Regions from separate parts of the Paucibacter sp. KCTC 42545 genome, predicted to be linked through region 1. Evidence: riboswitches for the same ligand, from Rfam matches in the RefSeq annotation. Region 1 holds a riboswitch; the other holds the start of a gene.
What was found. A riboswitch is a leader RNA that binds a small molecule or an ion and turns the genes downstream of it on or off. The one in region 1 is predicted to bind cyclic di-GMP.
Positions count from the first base shown of each region.

Region 2: it holds a riboswitch for cyclic di-GMP, as region 1 does, so the genes downstream of both, AT984_RS19770 (HlyD family secretion protein) here and AT984_RS08020 (HlyD family efflux transporter periplasmic adaptor subunit) in region 1, are expected to answer to the same signal.

Region 1 covers NZ_CP013692.1:1,796,648-1,801,534, forward strand. The annotation lists gene AT984_RS08015 (hypothetical protein) at 431-1,135, shown strand; gene AT984_RS23940 (hypothetical protein) at 1,128-1,325, shown strand; cyclic di-GMP riboswitch class I at 1,737-1,840, shown strand; gene AT984_RS08020 (HlyD family efflux transporter periplasmic adaptor subunit) at 2,049-2,894, shown strand; gene AT984_RS08025 (hypothetical protein) at 3,004-3,153, shown strand; gene AT984_RS22895 (hypothetical protein) at 3,535-3,999, shown strand; partial or broken gene AT984_RS22900 (IS481 family transposase) at 4,177-4,533, shown strand; gene AT984_RS08035 (hypothetical protein) at 4,779-4,887, shown strand, end outside.
Region 2 covers NZ_CP013692.1:4,621,402-4,626,288, reverse strand. The annotation lists gene AT984_RS19775 (CPBP family intramembrane glutamic endopeptidase) at 1-676, opposite strand, end outside; gene AT984_RS23100 (hypothetical protein) at 742-1,056, opposite strand; gene AT984_RS19770 (HlyD family secretion protein) at 1,484-2,812, opposite strand; cyclic di-GMP riboswitch class I at 2,886-2,989, opposite strand; gene AT984_RS19760 (TniQ family protein) at 3,385-4,119, opposite strand; gene AT984_RS24015 (TniQ family protein) at 4,174-4,887, opposite strand, start outside.

The DNA of each region.
Region 1 (4,887 bases):
ACTACCATCGGTAACTCGCAAATCCGGCTAAGCCAGACTGGCTCGCACCAACCGACCTCCGCAGAAGCCGGGGCAGTCCACCCAGGCCCGGGGCATGCAGAGTTTGCAGGCAGGCCTACAGCGGCGCTGAGGCGTGCGCACTGACTAAACTGCGCCGTATCATGGTCGCCCAAAGAATGGCAGCAATTGCTCAGCGCCATAGTCTTCGGGGTGAAGGGGGAGCGAGAAAATACTGGCTATGCCCAAATCTCATTTTCTCGAATGCACTGAGCTAGAGCGGCAGCTTCTAGCCGAAGGGGTGCCGGTTGCGTCGCTTGTGGCGTCTTCAGAGACCTTCATATTCTCAGCGCATGGTGTTCGCATACACCTTGAAGTCGATTTTCACGACGGCCGCTGCACACATGCGACCAACCTACTGCGTCGACGTCTCATGACGCTGTTTTTCATCGCAGCATGGAAGGTTTTGGACATGGCGGTAGAGCTAGCCCTGTGCAGGGTTACGACGATAAAGGTGCCGTTTCAGGCTTCAGCAAAGATCAAGGCGCTTCGCACTCATCTCGGTGGCCAGATGACGGAAATTTCACAGCTCGTCTGGGATGCATTGGTAGCTCTGTACGAGGCTACGGCGGAAATCCGGAACGCCTTGATCCATCGTCGGGTGCAGAGCGTTGATGGGACCTTGCACACATCGATGAACAATGGCTCAGCTCTCCCCCCTCTCTCTGGCCTGCAGCAGGTCAGGTTTTGCGAACTCATCCAGAGAATGAGTGATGCAATAGAGCGCGGACGCATGACGCCTCGCGAGGAGCGTCAATGCATGTTCCTGCTTTGGGAACTCCGAGACGTCCACGGGCTCCAAACGATATCGGCCACCGACCGAAGTTCTATCGCGCGGGTGAAATACGTCCTTCCGGAGGATCGTCGGGTTCCCGTGGCGGCCATCAAGGATCGCATGAACTCGGTCAAGCCTGGCTGGACAGGTATCGACTTAGAACTGGAGGACCACCAGAGTGGCTTGTCCTACTTGGCGGATCTGGAGCAAGTCGCAGACGATGTGGTCATGATCGACGTTCAAAAGCTGCCCGCCTGGCTCAAGCCCCGTATGGTTCCCCCAGCATGCGACGAGAATGCTTAACGGCCACGAGATTCATGTTCCAACTCTGGCGCTCGACAAGGCTGAGCGACCATCAACCCAGGCGCTTGCGCGCGCCCAAACTGTCCGCCATCACGCTGAAATGACTGTTCGGGATACCGCAGGATCCAACTTGAGCAATCAAGTGGACCTCAAGATCGTGCGCGACAACCTTGGGCACTCCAACATTTGACCACAAACACCTATGTCCATGCCGAGGACGATGCCCGCCATGATGCGACGTCGGAGGCTCATCGAGCGGGGTGGCAACAAAACTGAAGAGGCGCAACTGCAACTCTCAAGCTCCTTGCATTGGCGAATGGGCCCGACTTGGCAATCAGTGCTGTGCAACTGGGCTGCTGACCGGCCCAAGTCTGTCGCCGCCGCCTAGTTACGACCTCGCTGAGTTACCGTTCCTTGGATTGAGTGCTGCTATACCACATGGCGACATATTCTGATACCCCCTCGATGTGGGGCCTACCAAGTTTTCAGCTCGACAGTTAGATTGGCCGCCGGATCAGCACTTCATGAACAAAGTCATGGATTGCCAACAAAGTTGCATTGGCAGCTTTGGGATCAAAACAAGGCCGATGCCTTTTAGGGTGGGCCTGAATCGCAAACCCGGCGTGAGCCGGCGACGCAAAGCCTCCGGTGTTGGAGGGTTCCGTTTTAAATACGGGACCTTCGCAAGATAGCGGGGTTGCCGGTCTGAGTTCCTCAGGCCGTCATCAAGCTCAGCGTTAGTCGGCCCGCCTTCGAATCCTTTGAGGGTTCAGAGAGCATGGCTTTGACGCAAGCGTTGTTCAGGCAAGAGGTGATGCAGGCCAGCCAAGCTCAATGGCTCGGCAGTATTCGCATTGGCCGGCCACCCAGTTTTGCATGGGTCACCGGTATCTCGCTGAGCATGGCGTTGGCCTTGGTCACCTTTGCCATCTTTGGTGAAGTCACCCGCAAGGCCAAGCTACCGGGCTTGTTGATGCCCACTGCCGGGATGCTGACCGTCAGCGCCCCACAAGTCGGTGTCGTAACTGAGTTGCTGGTCAAGGAAGGCGATTGGGTCGCTGCGGGTCAGCCAGTGATACGGCTGCGAAGCGATCGCACAACGTCGCAGGGTGACGCGGCAATCCTCAACGCCCAGGCCTTGGCTCAGCGCCGGCAAACGCTAGAAACCGAGCGGATGCTGACGCAACAGCAGCAACGTCAACGGCAGCAAGCGCTCAATGATCGACTGCGCAGCTTGGCCGCCGAAGAGCGTCAAGCCAAGGCTGAGTTGGAAACCAATCGCTTGCGAGCCGGATTGGCGGCCAAGAGTCTGACCCGCTACGTCGAATTAGAGAAAGACAGCTTTGTCTCGGCCGTGCAACTGCAGCAGAAGCAGGAAGAACTGCTGGACGTGCAACTGCGTGAACGCAACGCCGAGCGAAGTTTGGCAGCCCTGCAGCGCGACATTCAAGCGGCAAAAGCAGAACTGCTCAACAACGAAACCAGCAGCAGCACCAGCCTGACTCAAATTGATCGTGGGCTGGCAAGCCTCAGCCAGGAATTCACCGAAAACGATGCTCGCGGCGGATTGACGCTCACCGCACCCCAGGCAGGCCGGGCAGACGCTCGCGAACTTGATTCCAGAAATTGCGCAGCAAGGCGCCTCAGCGTTGGAAGCTCAGCTTTATGCGCCGAGCCGAACGGCGGGTTTCGTCAAACCTGGCCAGGTTGTCTGGCTGCGCTATGCGGCCTACCACTATCAGAAGTTCGGGATGGCTGAGGGCGAGGTGCAAAGCATCAGCCAAACGCCCATTGCCGCGCAAGATTAACCGGTAGGTCAAGGACAGGCTTTGCTCACAGCGGCGCAGGTAACCCTCTATCGGATTAGCGTGAAATTGAAGAAGCAGGCCATCAATACCTGCGGCAATACCCAAGCCCTGAAAGCTGGCATGGCGTTGGATGCGGATGTGATGCAGGACCGCAGGAAGGTTTGGGAGTGGGTGTTGGAGCTGGTGTTGGCTGCATTGGTAAGAATTTAGCTTTTAACAAAACAATCGATAGGACTCGTAATATTAGGCGCTGTGCCTAAAGCGGGAACCGGGCGCCCGGAATCTGCCTGGAAACTTGGAAATTGGTATGCAAGTATTGACTTTTGAGCAGACGAATGAAGTGAATGGTGCGAATCTGGCGTCCGCCGTAACTGCGGCAGGAGTAACTGTCGGAGGAGCGCAAATTGGCAGCTACCTGGCTGGGGCTCGCCTTGGCGCAACTCTTGGCTCTGCCGCAGGTCCAGTCGGTGCAATCATAGGAGGAATGGTGGGCGCCGGTTCGTATTATGTCTACAAGGTTTATGTAAGGTAATATATTAGCTTGACGGCGCACACGTGCGCCGTCGGTTGAATTTTAATCCGGAGTGTTTGATGTCAAAGAGATCAATTTCAAATATTTCCTGGGGATTGTCGCTTGGGCGACGACTTCTGCTTTTTCAATCTTTCAAGCAGTTTACTTCTTGGGCAGCTTGCTTGGCGCTAACTATTTTTTTTTCAAAACTAATTTTTGACTACATTTCGGTTGACATTGAATCTCCTGTTGTATTCGTAATGCTGATCGGCCTTGGGTCATTGGTTTCTGTTGTGATCGCGTTGCCAGCTACTTTTTCATTTAATAGAGATGACGCTGCCGCTTTGGATATATTTTTCGAAAACGTTAAATATCTTGGGTATGTTGATGTCGGCGATGTTGAGCCTCTGGTTTTTTGTCAAAAGGGGCCCAGTTTTCTAAGGTGGGACGAGAGCGATGTATATGTATATTTAAATAGTGAAACTGTAACCGTAACAGGTCCCTACTCAATTATTCGCCGCCTTCGAGCACAGTTGCATAAATGAAGCTACACCTCCAATCAGACTCCAGCGAAGGCGCCCTTGCCAGCCTCGCCATGATCTGAGACCGTTGCATAACTGTTGGATTCCAGGAGATCATGTCCCCACTCGAAGCTGGCCGCTGCTTCGAGCCCGTAGCATCATGCTTGGCGTGATCGATCCAAATTTCAACCTGGCTTTCCTTTGACCCGCATCCACCCTCAAGCCCGCACAACGCCGCTGGTTCGTGCCGAGATCAGGGCTTCTCAAGAATCCATCGCCGAACTGGTTCGGCGCTACAACATCACCAAGGCCACAGTTCGCAAATGGAAGGGCCGTGAGGCGCCTGCCGACCTGAGCCACCGCCCCCACAAGCTTTGCACGACCCTGTCTGCCGGCGAAGAGGCTGTCGTTGTTGCATTGCGCCGCATGCTCTTGCTGCCACTGGATGATCTGCTCGTCATCACGCGTGAATTCATCAACGCCGAGGTCTCGCGTTCGGCGCTCAATCGTTGCCTGGTGCGGCACGATGCCGGCAATCTGCGAGCCTTGCGTGCTGAGCTCAATCCGGCTGACCGTAAGCTCCCCTGTCAAGTAGACAGCCGATTACTGGAATCTGCGGCAGTGGTTGCAGGTCACATCGTCGGGTGCAGAGCGTTGATGGGACCTTGCACACATCGATGAACAATGGCTCAGCTCTCCCCCCTCTCTCTGGCCTGCAGCAGGTCAGGTTTTGCGAACTCATCCAGAGAATGAGTGATGCAATAGAGCGCGGACGCATGACGCCTCGCGAGGAGCGTCAATGCATGTTCCTGCTTTGGGAACTCCGAGACGTCCACGGGCTCCAAACGATATCGGCCACCGACCGAAGTTCTATCGCGCGGGTGAAATACGTCCTTCCGGAGGATCGTCGGG
Region 2 (4,887 bases), 2.3 Mb from region 1:
CCAACAAAGGCGAGACAGTGAAATTTGACCCAAATAAAATATCAAAAGAAATATTCATGCAAATATGCAGAATCGAGCATGACAATACTGATTTAGTTATTAAAAATACAACCCCCAGCGCCACAGCCCCAGGAAAAACTATCATGAAATTATCCGTAGGGTGCCCCAACGTGAACAAAACCGCAACAACAACCAAGCCAATTACTTCGCTAGAAAACATTTCCCCCATCAAAGGCTGCAGTACGCCTCGATTCAGCAACTCCTCTTGAAAGGCTTTAATCAACAAACCAACAAAAGAGGCCCACCAATATTCTGAAACCGGATTGAATGGATTAATGAGATTCGGTGAAATTTCCGCAACATTTTTGCCACTACAGGCCACTGCAACAACAAGAATAGCACTCGAATATACAAAAGAAATTAACAACGTCTCAAGCCAAAAAGGTTTAAGCAAGTCCCCAATCGAGATACCCCTGTTGACTCTCGCGAGAACGACCGCCAAAATTGCAGCTTCAACCAGAAAGAAAATTGATAATAAAAAATTCTCAGTCAACCATTCACGCGAACCAACGAACCCAAAAAATAGATGCTTCAATAATGAACCAATAATTTGACAGGCGGCCGCCAAAACAATTAGCAGCAAGAAATTTTCAAAAAACGCTCTGGCTTTATTCATTTGATTTTTTAAAAGCCGGAATGCAATGCACTCCGGCCTTGTTCTAAAGCACTTCTAAAATTTACTTACGGGTTGTCACTGGAAAGCATTTGAAGAACCTTCTTGCCGCCGCAATAGAGGCCAGCGATCACTGCATTTGCCTGCGACCATCCGACAGAGTCAACCATGCACTGAGTAAATGGCGACACATACGGTGCTCGACCTTCTGGAGTACCAGCCCAACTATCTCCACCTGACGCCAAATTCAATTCTTCGTTTTGCAAAATACGCATATACACCCTTTTTTTTGAGGATTTATTTGCCAATTGAAATCCCTCAATTTCAACCAACAATCCAGCCACTTTGGCCAAATGCTTTTCGACATTTTCGTCAACTTCCAATGTCTCTCTCAAGAATTTTTAGCCAGCCCCAATAGCCAGCCACAAAACAACCAACGACTTTATGCCGGACCCCATTCAAAAGCCACAGCCTGCCTCAGCAGCGGTACCTTGATACTCAAAAACCCAAATATATCGAGGCAGAGATTGGGATTAAATTTATCGATCCCTAAGAAAAATTCAATTTAGTCTATTCGTTACTCAGAATCGACTGTCGCATACTTTTCCGGCACAGTACATCTGCCGCCAACCGCACCCTAGACTGGCCCGAGGAGATTGCAATCGTGACCCCAGTGGCCGCCAGAAAAACACATAAAAATTTTCAGCCGTCATTTACTCTGCATTAACTAAATCAGTAGAATTTTTTAATCAAAACTCCTTGATTCAATCAAAATATCTTCGGCTGTTTCGTTTTGGCGCTTTGAGAAAATCATTCGCTATGGCTGAACCTATTTCCACCTCCGAGATCTTTGAAAAGACTCGAAGCGGCAAATACGGGTTCGAACAACCATTCCCATATTGCCCGGCGGTCCTGCATGACATCAGCATCAAGCGCCATTCCCGCCTTCAACGCTTGCGTATTGCCATAGGTGGTGACGTCCTGCTTTTTTAACTTCACACTAATTCGGTATAGGGGTTCATTGGCCTGCGCAGCGGCGAGCAAGGCCTGTCCCTGCCCGACAGGTAAATCCTGAGCAGCAATAGGGGTCTGGCTGATGCTTTGCACTTCGCCCTCAGCCATGCCGAACTTCTGATAGGGGTAGGCCGCATAGCGCAGCCAGACAACCTGGCCGGGTTTGACGAAACCCGCTGTTCGGCTCGGCGCGTAGAGTTGCGCCTCCAAGGTTGAGGCGCCTTGCTGCGCACTTTCTGGTATCAAGTTCACAAGTGTCTGCCCAGCCTGCACCGGCTGACCCAGATGAATGGTGATGGCGCTCACCCGGCCTGCCTGGGGTGCGGTGAGCGTCAATCCGCCGCGAGCATCGTTTTCGGTGAATTCCTGGCTGAGGCTAGCCAGCCCACGATCAATTTGAGCCAGGCTGGTGCTGCTACTGGTTTCGTTGTTGAGCAGTTCTGCTTTTGCCGCTTGAATGTCGCGCTGCAGGGCTGCCAAGCTTCGCTCGGCGTTGCGCTCCCGCAGTTGCACGTCCAGCAGCTCTTCTTGCTTCTGCTGCAGTTGCACGGCCGAAACAAAGCTGTCTTTCTCTAATTCGACGTAGCGGGTCAGACTCTTGGCCGCCAAGCCAGCTCGCAAACGGTTGGTTTCCAACTCAGCCTGAGCCTGACGCTCTTCGGCGGCCAAGCTGCGCAGTCGATCATTGAGGGCTTGCTGTCGTTGACGTTGCTGCTGTTGCGTCAGCATCCGCTCGGTTTCTAGCGTTTGCCGGCGCTGAGCCAAGGCCTGGGCGTTGAGGATTGCTGCATCACCAAGCGATGTTGTGCGCTCGCTTCGCAACCGCATCACCGGCTGACCCGCTGCGACCAGATCGCCTTCCTTGACCAGCAACTCAGTCACAACCCCGACTTGTGGGGCGCTGACGGTCAGCATCCCGGCCGTCGGCATCAACAAGCCCGGCAGCTTGGCCTTGCGGGTAACTTCACCACAGATGGCAAAGGTAACCAAGGCCAACGCCATGCTCAGCGAGATACCGGTGACCCATGCAAAACTGGGTGGCCGGCCAATGCGAATACTGCCGAGCCATTGAGCTTGGCTGGCCTGCATCACTTCTTGCCTGAACAACGCTTGCGTCAAAGCCATGCTCTCTGAACCCTCAAAGGATTCGAAGGCGGGCCGACTAACGCTGAGCTTGATGACGACCTGAGGAACTCAGACCGGCAACCCCGCTATCTTGCGAAGGTCCCGTGTTTAAAACGGAACCCTCCAACACCGGAGGCTTTGCGTCGCCGGCTCGCGCCGGGTTTGCGATTCAGGCCCTCCCCATTTGGGTATGAGCCTTGTCCTGATCGCAAAGAAGCCGAAGCAACTTTGCTGGCACTCCATGACTTTGCTCATGAACTGCTGACCGTGTGACAAATCTAACGGCAAAATCACGAACTCGCACTCCCCCATCTTGCAGGGGTAGCAACCCACCGGACTCTGTGCTAGGACTATTTACGGTTCTGTCGCAATAACAGCCAGCTGGCGCGGGCACTTGCGGGGTCAAATGCATACTGGGGCCGATTGTTGAAGTAGCGATTCTTGGATTAGTTCAGGTGATGAGGCGCAGCAGTTTCCCGATCATGTTGCTGGTTCCTAGTTTTCGAATTCGATACCGTAGATGAATTGGTCGAGCCTGCAAGATCAAGCGGCTCTCAGCAGTGCGAACCTGGCTAGACTTCGGTCGCTTCCCTTGCTTTGGCCCGTCGTTCACTGAACTCCGTGTAGCGTTCGCTGCTGATGCCTCGCCCCTCAATCGGCCCAGGCCCATTGCGCCCCCAATTCTGTAGCCAGAGTGGCATGGCATTCAGCATCCGATAGTCGATGCGCAACGCTACCACTGCATGCAATGGCTGTTGACACTGCATACACAAACTTAGATCCTCCACCCCAGGTTTGCCTTTAGCGGGCTGGATCATGTCCTGCACTAATTCGATAGGCACTTGACAATGCGGGCATTGCTCCTCAAGTAAACATCGATGCCAAGGACAGAAGACTAGCTCTCGCATGCGAGCGTACATATGGATGCAAGGAACCCTCGCTGTCTGAAGGCAAAGCGGGCAGAAACGATACCTACCGCGTCGGTAGTAAGGGTTGGGCAGCGTATATCCGAACTCTTTCTTCTTCCTAGAAAAATCAAAATAGATGCGCCCTGCTTCAAGCCCTTGAACCTGGGGCGAGGTAGCCCTTACTTTTCGGAAAGCAAAGTAATAGAAGCTGTCGAAGTCTTGTCGGAATGAGAACCCCAAATAGGTCGCGAATTCCTTGGCCGTGCACCCTTGCATCGCTGCGGCACGGGTGAACCAGGAATTCGGCGCCTCGTGTGGCTGCGCAAAAGGGACGTTGGCGAGCGCCGCCAACCGAGCGTCGAAATGTCGAAGGATTGGAATGGTCCAGCGAAAAGGCATAGCAAGAATGGGTGTCGGTTCAACATGTTGTGGCCTCGAGAACGCACAAGAAACCTAGGTGAATAAATCGAGTTGATGGTGAAAGGCAGGGCGCCTGTTACGCCAGCGGGCAGGTAGACCCATGGCATTTCGAAGGTGCCCGGCGGCAGTCCGATCAAAGGGCGTCACGCCGCGAAGCTGCTGCTCAGCCAAACTGCTAGTGCATCGTTGGACCTCACTTCGAGAGCCCCACATGAACCCAGTTGGCTCGGCCATCCTACGAATCGCCGTCGCGAGCACCTCATGCATGGCCGCACTGGTCAGCCATGACTCAACACTATTGAGCACTCGGCCCCGCAGCGCTGGTTGCCCCCCTCCGAATGCCAACAGAACTCGATAAGCACCGTCGGCGCTCAGGCCTTGCAGCAGGCTCAAGCCACCAAGGTCCGTGGCGCAAATGCCGGCACCTGCGCCTACCGCATCAGCGCACATTGCGGACCATCGAACTACGGCCGAGTCTGCAGGCATCATCTCGGCTGCGATGTAGTGGCCACAACTGCAGATGTCCACGGCCGGTCGATCTGGCGAAATCCCTCGACCGCAATAGCCGCAGTGATCGAGCAGAATTGTCCCGTGCAGATGGCAGGCCGCGTATGCGTTCAAGTCCCATTCGGCCCGGGCAAATCCCTGTTCTGACAGACACAGAGTGCAGACCTGTTGATGCGTTCCTCGAAGAGTCCAGTCGTCGCGCCATGCCTGGCCGAAAAGTTCGATCTCGCGCCACCGATC